Regions from separate parts of the Kitasatospora sp. NPDC089797 genome, predicted to be linked through region 3. Evidence: riboswitches for the same ligand, from Rfam matches in the RefSeq annotation. Region 3 holds a riboswitch; each other region holds the start of a gene.
What was found. A riboswitch is a leader RNA that binds a small molecule or an ion and turns the genes downstream of it on or off. The one in region 3 is predicted to bind thiamine pyrophosphate.

Region 1: linked by a shared signal. The riboswitch ahead of thiO (glycine oxidase ThiO) and the one ahead of AB0O91_RS09300 (cytosine permease) in region 3 are both predicted to bind thiamine pyrophosphate.
Region 2: linked by a shared signal. The riboswitch ahead of thiC (phosphomethylpyrimidine synthase ThiC) and the one ahead of AB0O91_RS09300 (cytosine permease) in region 3 are both predicted to bind thiamine pyrophosphate.

The regions. Positions count from the first base shown of each region.
Region 1 covers NZ_JBFBGS010000028.1:9,949-12,204, reverse strand. The annotation lists gene AB0O91_RS23015 (thiazole synthase) at 1-59, opposite strand, end outside; gene thiS (sulfur carrier protein ThiS) at 63-272, opposite strand; gene thiO (glycine oxidase ThiO) at 269-1,453, opposite strand; TPP riboswitch at 1,448-1,560, opposite strand; gene AB0O91_RS23000 (FAD-dependent oxidoreductase) at 1,658-2,256, shown strand, end outside.
Region 2 covers NZ_JBFBGS010000031.1:91,075-93,330, reverse strand. The annotation lists gene tenA (thiaminase II) at 1-357, shown strand, start outside; gene AB0O91_RS25120 (DUF5326 family protein) at 630-830, shown strand; TPP riboswitch at 1,011-1,145, shown strand; gene thiC (phosphomethylpyrimidine synthase ThiC) at 1,140-2,256, shown strand, end outside.
Region 3 covers NZ_JBFBGS010000009.1:62,715-64,970, forward strand. The annotation lists gene AB0O91_RS09295 (trypsin-like peptidase domain-containing protein) at 1-817, opposite strand, end outside; TPP riboswitch at 1,026-1,174, shown strand; gene AB0O91_RS09300 (cytosine permease) at 1,167-2,256, shown strand, end outside.

The DNA.
Region 1 (2,256 bases), on a different contig from region 3:
CCCATGATCAGCCGGGAGGAGAAGGTCGTCCCGGCGATGGTCAGTTGGTCGTCGGCCATGGCTCAGCCTCCCTGGACGGCGGTGAGGATCTCGATCCGGTCGCCGGTCGCCAGCGCCGTCGCGGGCCACGAACTGCGCGGCACCACGGCCTCGTTGAGGGCCGCGGCGACACCGGTGCGGGCGGCGCTGACGGTGGTCACCAGGGCCGCGAGGGTGGTGGCGGCGGGCACCCGGCGGGGTTCGCCGTTGACGGTCAGCTCGATCTCGGTCATGCGCAGGCCTTCGTCAGGGGGGATGCGGGGGAGAACCGGGTGGGCGTGAACGGCCTTGCCAGGTCCGGTACTTCACCGGTCGCCAGGTAGTCGGCGAGCAGGTCGGCGGTCACCGGGGTGAGTAGCACGCCGTTGCGGTAGTGGCCGGTGGCGGCGACCAGCCCGGGCAGTGCGGTCGGCCCCAGCAGCGGGGCGTTGTCCGGCGAGCCGGGGCGCAGCCCGGCCGCGGTCTCGCGCAGCGGGAGTTCGGTGATGCCCGGCACCAACTCGTGGGCGTCGCGCAGGAGTTCGTACACCCCGCCGGCCGTGACGGTGGTGTCGTAGCCCTGTTCCTCGGTGGTCGCGCCGATCACCAGCTCGCCGTTCTCGCGCGGCACCAGGTAGAGGTGCTGACCGCGCACCACGGCGCGGACGTTGCGGGAGAGGAACGGCCGGTAGACCTCGGGGACCTGGAGGCGCAGCACCTGCCCCTTCACCGGGCGCACCGCGGGCAGCACCCCCTCGGGCAGGCCGGGCAGCCGGTGGCTGTGCGGACCGGCGGCGAGCACCACCTGCTCGGCGGTCACCGTCTCCAGGGTGCTCAGCCGGGCTCCGGTCGCGCGGCCGTCCTCGACCAGCAGCTCGACGGCCTCGGCCCGGTGCAGCAGCACGCCGGCCCGTTCGCAGGCCGCGACCAGGGCGGTGAGCAGCCGGCGCGGGTCCACCTGGTGGTCGTCCGCGACGTGCAGGCCGCCGCGCACCCCCGGGGCGAGCATCGGCTCCAGCCGCCGGGCCTCCCGGCCGGTCAGCCAGGTCGAGTCCAGGCCCAGCCGTTGGTGGAAGGCGTGCAGTTCGCGCAGTTCCTCGCGGTCGTCGGAGTCCAGCGCGACGGCGATGGTGCCGCAGCGGCGGTAGCCGGTGTCCAGGCCGCCGCTCGCCTCGGTGAGCTCGGCGGCGAAGCCCTCGTAGCGCCGGTTGGAGGCCACCCCGAGGTGCAGCAGAGGCTCCTCGCCGTACTGCAGCTCGGTGACCGGGGCGAGCATCCCGGCGGCGACGCCGGCCGCGCCCCCGCCGTGCCGGGGGTCGACCACGATCACGTTCCGCAGCCCGCGCTGGGCGGCGCGCCAGGCCACGGCGAGGCCGATGACGCCCCCGCCGATCACCAGCACGTCCGCGTGGCTGCCTGCTGACAAGCGTGACAAAGCTGCTCTTCTCCCTTCGCCGGTATGACCCGGATCAGGTTCGGACGGTCGCGGGCCGTGCCAGCCCGCCTCTCAGCCCGGTACGCCGGGCTCCCGTGTGGTGCTCCCACCTTAACGCCGGGGGTGGGCCCGGCCGAAGGGCCGTACGAGGCGTGGGACGGGGCCGGGCGGCCGCCCCCGGGGCCCGCCGGGCCCGTGGGTACAGTGACGGGCGTGGCAGAGCTGAGCAGCGCAACGCAGCAGGTGGTCGTCGTCGGGGCCGGGCTGGCCGGGGCGCAGTGCGCCCTGAAGCTGCGGGAGGGCGGCTGGCCCGGGCGGATCCTGCTGGTCGGCGAGGAGGCGCACGCGCCGTACGACCGGCCGCCGCTCTCCAAGGACGTCCTGCTCGGCAAGGCCGACGCCACCACCCTGGACATCGACTACGACGGCCTCGGCGTCGAACTGCTCACCGGCCGCCGGGCCACCGGGCTCGCCCCGGGCGTGCTGCACACCGACGGCGGCGACCTGCGCTACGACGCGCTGGTGATCGCCACCGGCGCCACCCCGCGCGCCCTGCCCGGCGCCGAGCGGGCCCACCTGCTGCACACCCTGGACGACGCCCTGGCGCTGCGCGCCCTGCTGCGCCCCGGCCTGCGGCTGGTGCTGGTCGGCGCCGGCTGGATCGGGGCCGAGGTGTCCACCGCCGCGCGGCAGGCGGGCTGCGCGGTGACCGTGGTCGAGGCCGGTCCGGCACCGGTGCCCGGGGCGCTGCCGACCGAGGTCGGCGCGGCGATGGCTGCCTGGTACGCCGAGGCCGGGGTCGA
Region 2 (2,256 bases), on a different contig from region 3:
GAGCCGGTGCTGCCGACCACCCGGGCCTACACCAGCTACCTGCTGGCCACCGTCTACGGCGGGTCCTTCGCCGAGGCGCTCGGCGCGGTGCTGCCCTGCTACTGGATCTACGCCCGGGTCGGGGAGGCGCTGCTCGCGCAGGGCTCTCCCGAACCGCTGTACGCCCGCTGGATCTCGACCTACGGCGACGAGGCCTTCCAGTCGGTGGTGCGCCGGGTGCTGGAGCTCACCGACCGGATCGGCGAGGAGCTGTCGGCGGCCGAACGGCGAAGGGTGGTCGAGCACTTCGGGACCACCTCGCGCTACGAGTGGATGTTCTGGGACGCCGCCTGGCGCGGCGAGCGCTGGCCGGTCTGACCCCGCTCTGGCCCTGCTCAGGCGCTGCTTCGGCGCTGCCCAGCTGCTCCCCCGGGGGCTCGCCGGGCGCCGTACGGAACCTGCTTCCCGACCCCCGTCCGGGGCCGTCCTCAGGGGACTCCCCGGGGTCGGGGGTCGGGGTGATCTAGGGGTTCTCTCCGGGCTGCGGACCCTCGTTCCGGCGTCCCCGCCCCCGTACGATCGAAGCATCGGAAGAAAGCGGGATGCGGCCACCGGACGGCAGCCGACCCGAGGGGAGAAGGAGAACCGACATGGCTGAGCTCTGGAAGTCGCTGCCCTCCTGGGTGCGCAACATCGTCATCCCGGTGCTGGTCCTGGTGCTGGCCTGGAACATCATCGCCTTCGTCTTCGGCGTCGTCGGCGCCCTGCTGAGCATCGTGATCAAGGCGCTGGTGGTCGTCGGCATCGCCGCCGCCGTGGTGATCCTGGTGAAGAAGGCCGCCAAGAGCTGACCCCGCTCCGCGCGCCGCGCGGAGCACCTCCGGAGGCCCGGTACCCCGTCCGCGGGGGCCGGGCCTCGGCGTTTCGCCGGCCTCTCCCCCGCCCCTCCTCCGGCGGGTCCGTTTCGGACACCGTCTGGACCTGCGGCGATCGGCTCGCTACGGTGTTGGGCGTCATGTGCAGGCAACACCGCCTGTGGACGCGGGAGCTCGGAGCACCGGGCTGAGAGGACGCTGACCGGACCGTCGACGGACGGACCGACGGCTGCGTCGACCGCAGGAACCTGACCGGGTAATGCCGGCGTAGGGAGTAGAGGTCAGATGACCACGTTCGACGCACAGCCGCAGTCTGCCCAGGGCGCCCCCAGCAGCGAGCGCACCGGCTACCCCACCCCGGCCTGGCGCAAGGCCCACCGCGACGGATCCCGCCCCGACCTGCGGGTCCCGTACCGCGAGGTGCAGCTCACCAACGGCCGGACCGTCCCGCTGTACGACACCTCCGGCCCGTACACCGACCCGGCGTACGAGCCCGACGTGCGGCGCGGCCTGCCCGCCCTGCGGGACGCCTGGATCCGCCAGCGCGGCGACGTCGAGGAGTACGACGGCCGCGAGGCGCGCCCCGAGGACGACGGGATCAAGCACACCTCCCCGCGCGGCGGCAACCTGCGCAACCTGGACGCCGTCTTCCCCGGCCGTCCGCGCCGCCCGCTGCGCGGCCGCGGCGGTGTCGCGGTCACCCAACTCGCTTACGCCAAGCGGGGCGTGGTGACGCCGGAGATGGAGTTCGTGGCCCTCCGGGAGGGCCTGGAGCCGGAGTTCGTGCGGGACGAGGTGGCCCGCGGCCGGGCCGTCATCCCGGTGAACGTGAACCACCCCGAGGTGGAGCCGGCCGTCATCGGCACCAACTTCCTGGTGAAGATCAACGCCAACATCGGCAACTCCGCCGTCACCTCCTCGATCGAGGAGGAGGTGGAGAAGATGACCTGGGCGACCCGCTGGGGCGCCGACACCGTCATGGACCTCTCCACCGGGCGCAACATCCACACCACCCGCGAGTGGATCCTGCGCAACTCCCCGGTGCCGATCGGCACCGTGCCGCTCTACCAGGCCCTGGAGAAGGTCGACGGCCGGGCCGAGGAGCTGAGCTGGGAGGTCTACCGGGACACCATCATCGAGCAGTGCGAGCAGGGCGTCGACTACATGACCGTCCACGCCGGCGTGCTGCTGCGGTACGTCCCGCTCACCGCGCGCCGCAAGACCGGCATCGTCTCGCGCGGCGGCTCGATCATGGCCGCCTGGTGCCTGGCGCACCACCAGGAGAACTTCCTCTACACCAACTTCGAGGAACTCTGCGACATCCTCGCCACCTACGACGTCACCTTCTCGCTCGGTGACGGCCTGCGTCCCGGCTCCATCGCCGACGCCAACGACGAGGCCC
Region 3 (2,256 bases):
CCACCAGGCCGCCGCGCTTCTTGCGCGGGCCGCCGGGGCCGTTCGGGCCGCCCGGGTACTCGCCCGGGTAGCCGAGCGGGCCGTTCGGACCGCCGGGGTAGCCCGCGCCGCCGGAGGTGGCGTCGTGGCCGCCCCAGCCGCCGAGCGGCTGGCCGGCGCCGAAGGGGTGCTGGGGAGGCGCGGCGGGCGCGCCCGGGGCGCCGTACGGTTCCTGGGCGTTGGCGGCCGGGGTGCCGTAGACGTCCTGGGCACCGGCCGCGGGCACGCCGTGGCTCGGGGTGGCGTACGGGTTGGTCCCGGGGACGCCCGGCGGCAGCGCGGGTGCGGCCGGGGCCTGGGCGACCGGGGCGGCGACGGGCGGCGCCGGCGGCAGGACCGGCGGCGGGGCGTCGATGTAGCCGGTGACCGGGTCGACGGCCGGCTCCTCGACGGCGGGCGCGGCGGGCGCCTCCGCCGGCGGGACCTTGGTGAAGGCGACGGTGGGCTGGTGCCCGCCCTCGGCCGGAGCGCCGGCGGGCGCGGCGGCCGGGGCCTCCGGTGCGGCCGGAGCCGCGGCGGGCCCGGGCACCCGGCTGAACGCCATGGTGGGCTGGTGACCGCCCTGGGCGCTGCCCTCGGCGGCGGCCGCGTCCGCGGTCGGCCCGGGCACCGACTCGGCCACCGGCTCGGCGGCCGGCTCCGGGACCCGGCTGAACGCCATGGTCGGCGTGTGACCGCCCTGGGCGGTGCCCTCGGACGCGGCAGCGGCCGCTTCCTGCGCCCCCGCGGGCTGCTCCCCCTGCGGCCCGGCGGGCCCAACCTCGCGCTCGGTGCTCACGGACGACCTCCATAGCTGACAGAACCAAGGACCATAGTTTTTCGCACCGACGATTCGATTGCCGTAAGGACCCCTCTGAAGAACTCATAAGAATCCTTAGCCCGCGCCGACAGCCGGGGCTCCCCACCCCCGCCCGGCGTCCCGCGATGCGGACCCCGCACCCCGTGGCCTTTGGCGTTCGTACCCGTGCCGGTTAGCCTGTCGCTCCAAACTGACACGCGGGAGCTTGGACCGACCAGGCTGAGAGTGCGCATGTCGACCGTACGCCAGGCGATCAGCCGGCGGACCGTCGAGGGGGCGCTGACCGCCGGAACCTGTCCGGGTAATGCCGGCGTAGGGAGTATCGGCCATGCCGCCTGCTTCGCCATCCTCTTCTTCCGACGCGCCCGCGTCCAAGGATTTCCCCACCGACCCCACCGACCCCGCCTCCCCCACCGCCACCGCGGTGTCCGACCAGCGGGTCGAGGCCCCCCTGGTGCTGGACACCGAGCCGCCGCGCACGCTGCGCTTCCGGGACCACTTCGCGCTCTGGATGAACCTCGGCGTCAGCCTGATCGGCTTCTCCACCGCGGCCACCGTGCTCGGCGCGAAGGGCAGCGAGCTGTCGCTGGCCGCCGCGGTGACCGCGATCGTGACCGGCACGGCGGTCGGCACCGCGATGCTCGGCGTGGCCGCGCTGATCGGCGCCCGGACCGGCGCCCCGGCGATGGCCAACCTGCGCGGCCTGTTCGGCACCCGGCTGTCCTACCTGCCGACGGTGCTGAACATCGTCCAGTGCATCGGCTGGGGCGTGTTCGAACTGCTGACCATCGCGGCGGGCGCGCAGACCGTCGCCCACACCACCGGGTACCGCTGGCTGTTCGTGCTGCTCGCGGGCGCGCTCACCACCGCGCTGACGATCTGGCCGCTGGGCTCGATCGCGGTGCTGCGCCGGTTCGTGGCCGGTGCGGTCGCGGTCGCGATGGTGTACTTCACCGTCCAGCTGGGCCGGCAGGGCGTGCCGGACCCGGGCGCGGGCAACTGGCACGGCTTCCTGGGCGCCACCGACGCGATGATCGCGGTGTCGATCTCCTTCGTCCCGATGGCGGCCGACTACACCCGGCACTCGCGCACCCCGCGCTCGGCGTTCTGGGGCAGCTTCTCCGGCTACACCGTCGCCCAGGTCTGGTGCTACGTGCTGGGCCTGATGGCGCTCCTGCAGTCCGACGGCGACCCGAGCCGGATCTTCGACTCCTTCCTCGGCGTCTGGGCCGGCTGGCTGTTCCTGCTGGTGCTGGTGCTGCGCGAGACCGACCAGTCCTTCGCCAACGTCTACTCGACCGCGATGTCGCTGCAGAACCTGCTGCCGCGGGTGGACCGCCGGGTGCTGAGCGGCGCGATCGGCGTGCTGACCACCGTGCTGGCGCTGCGGATCGACCGCTTCACCGACACCTACAGCA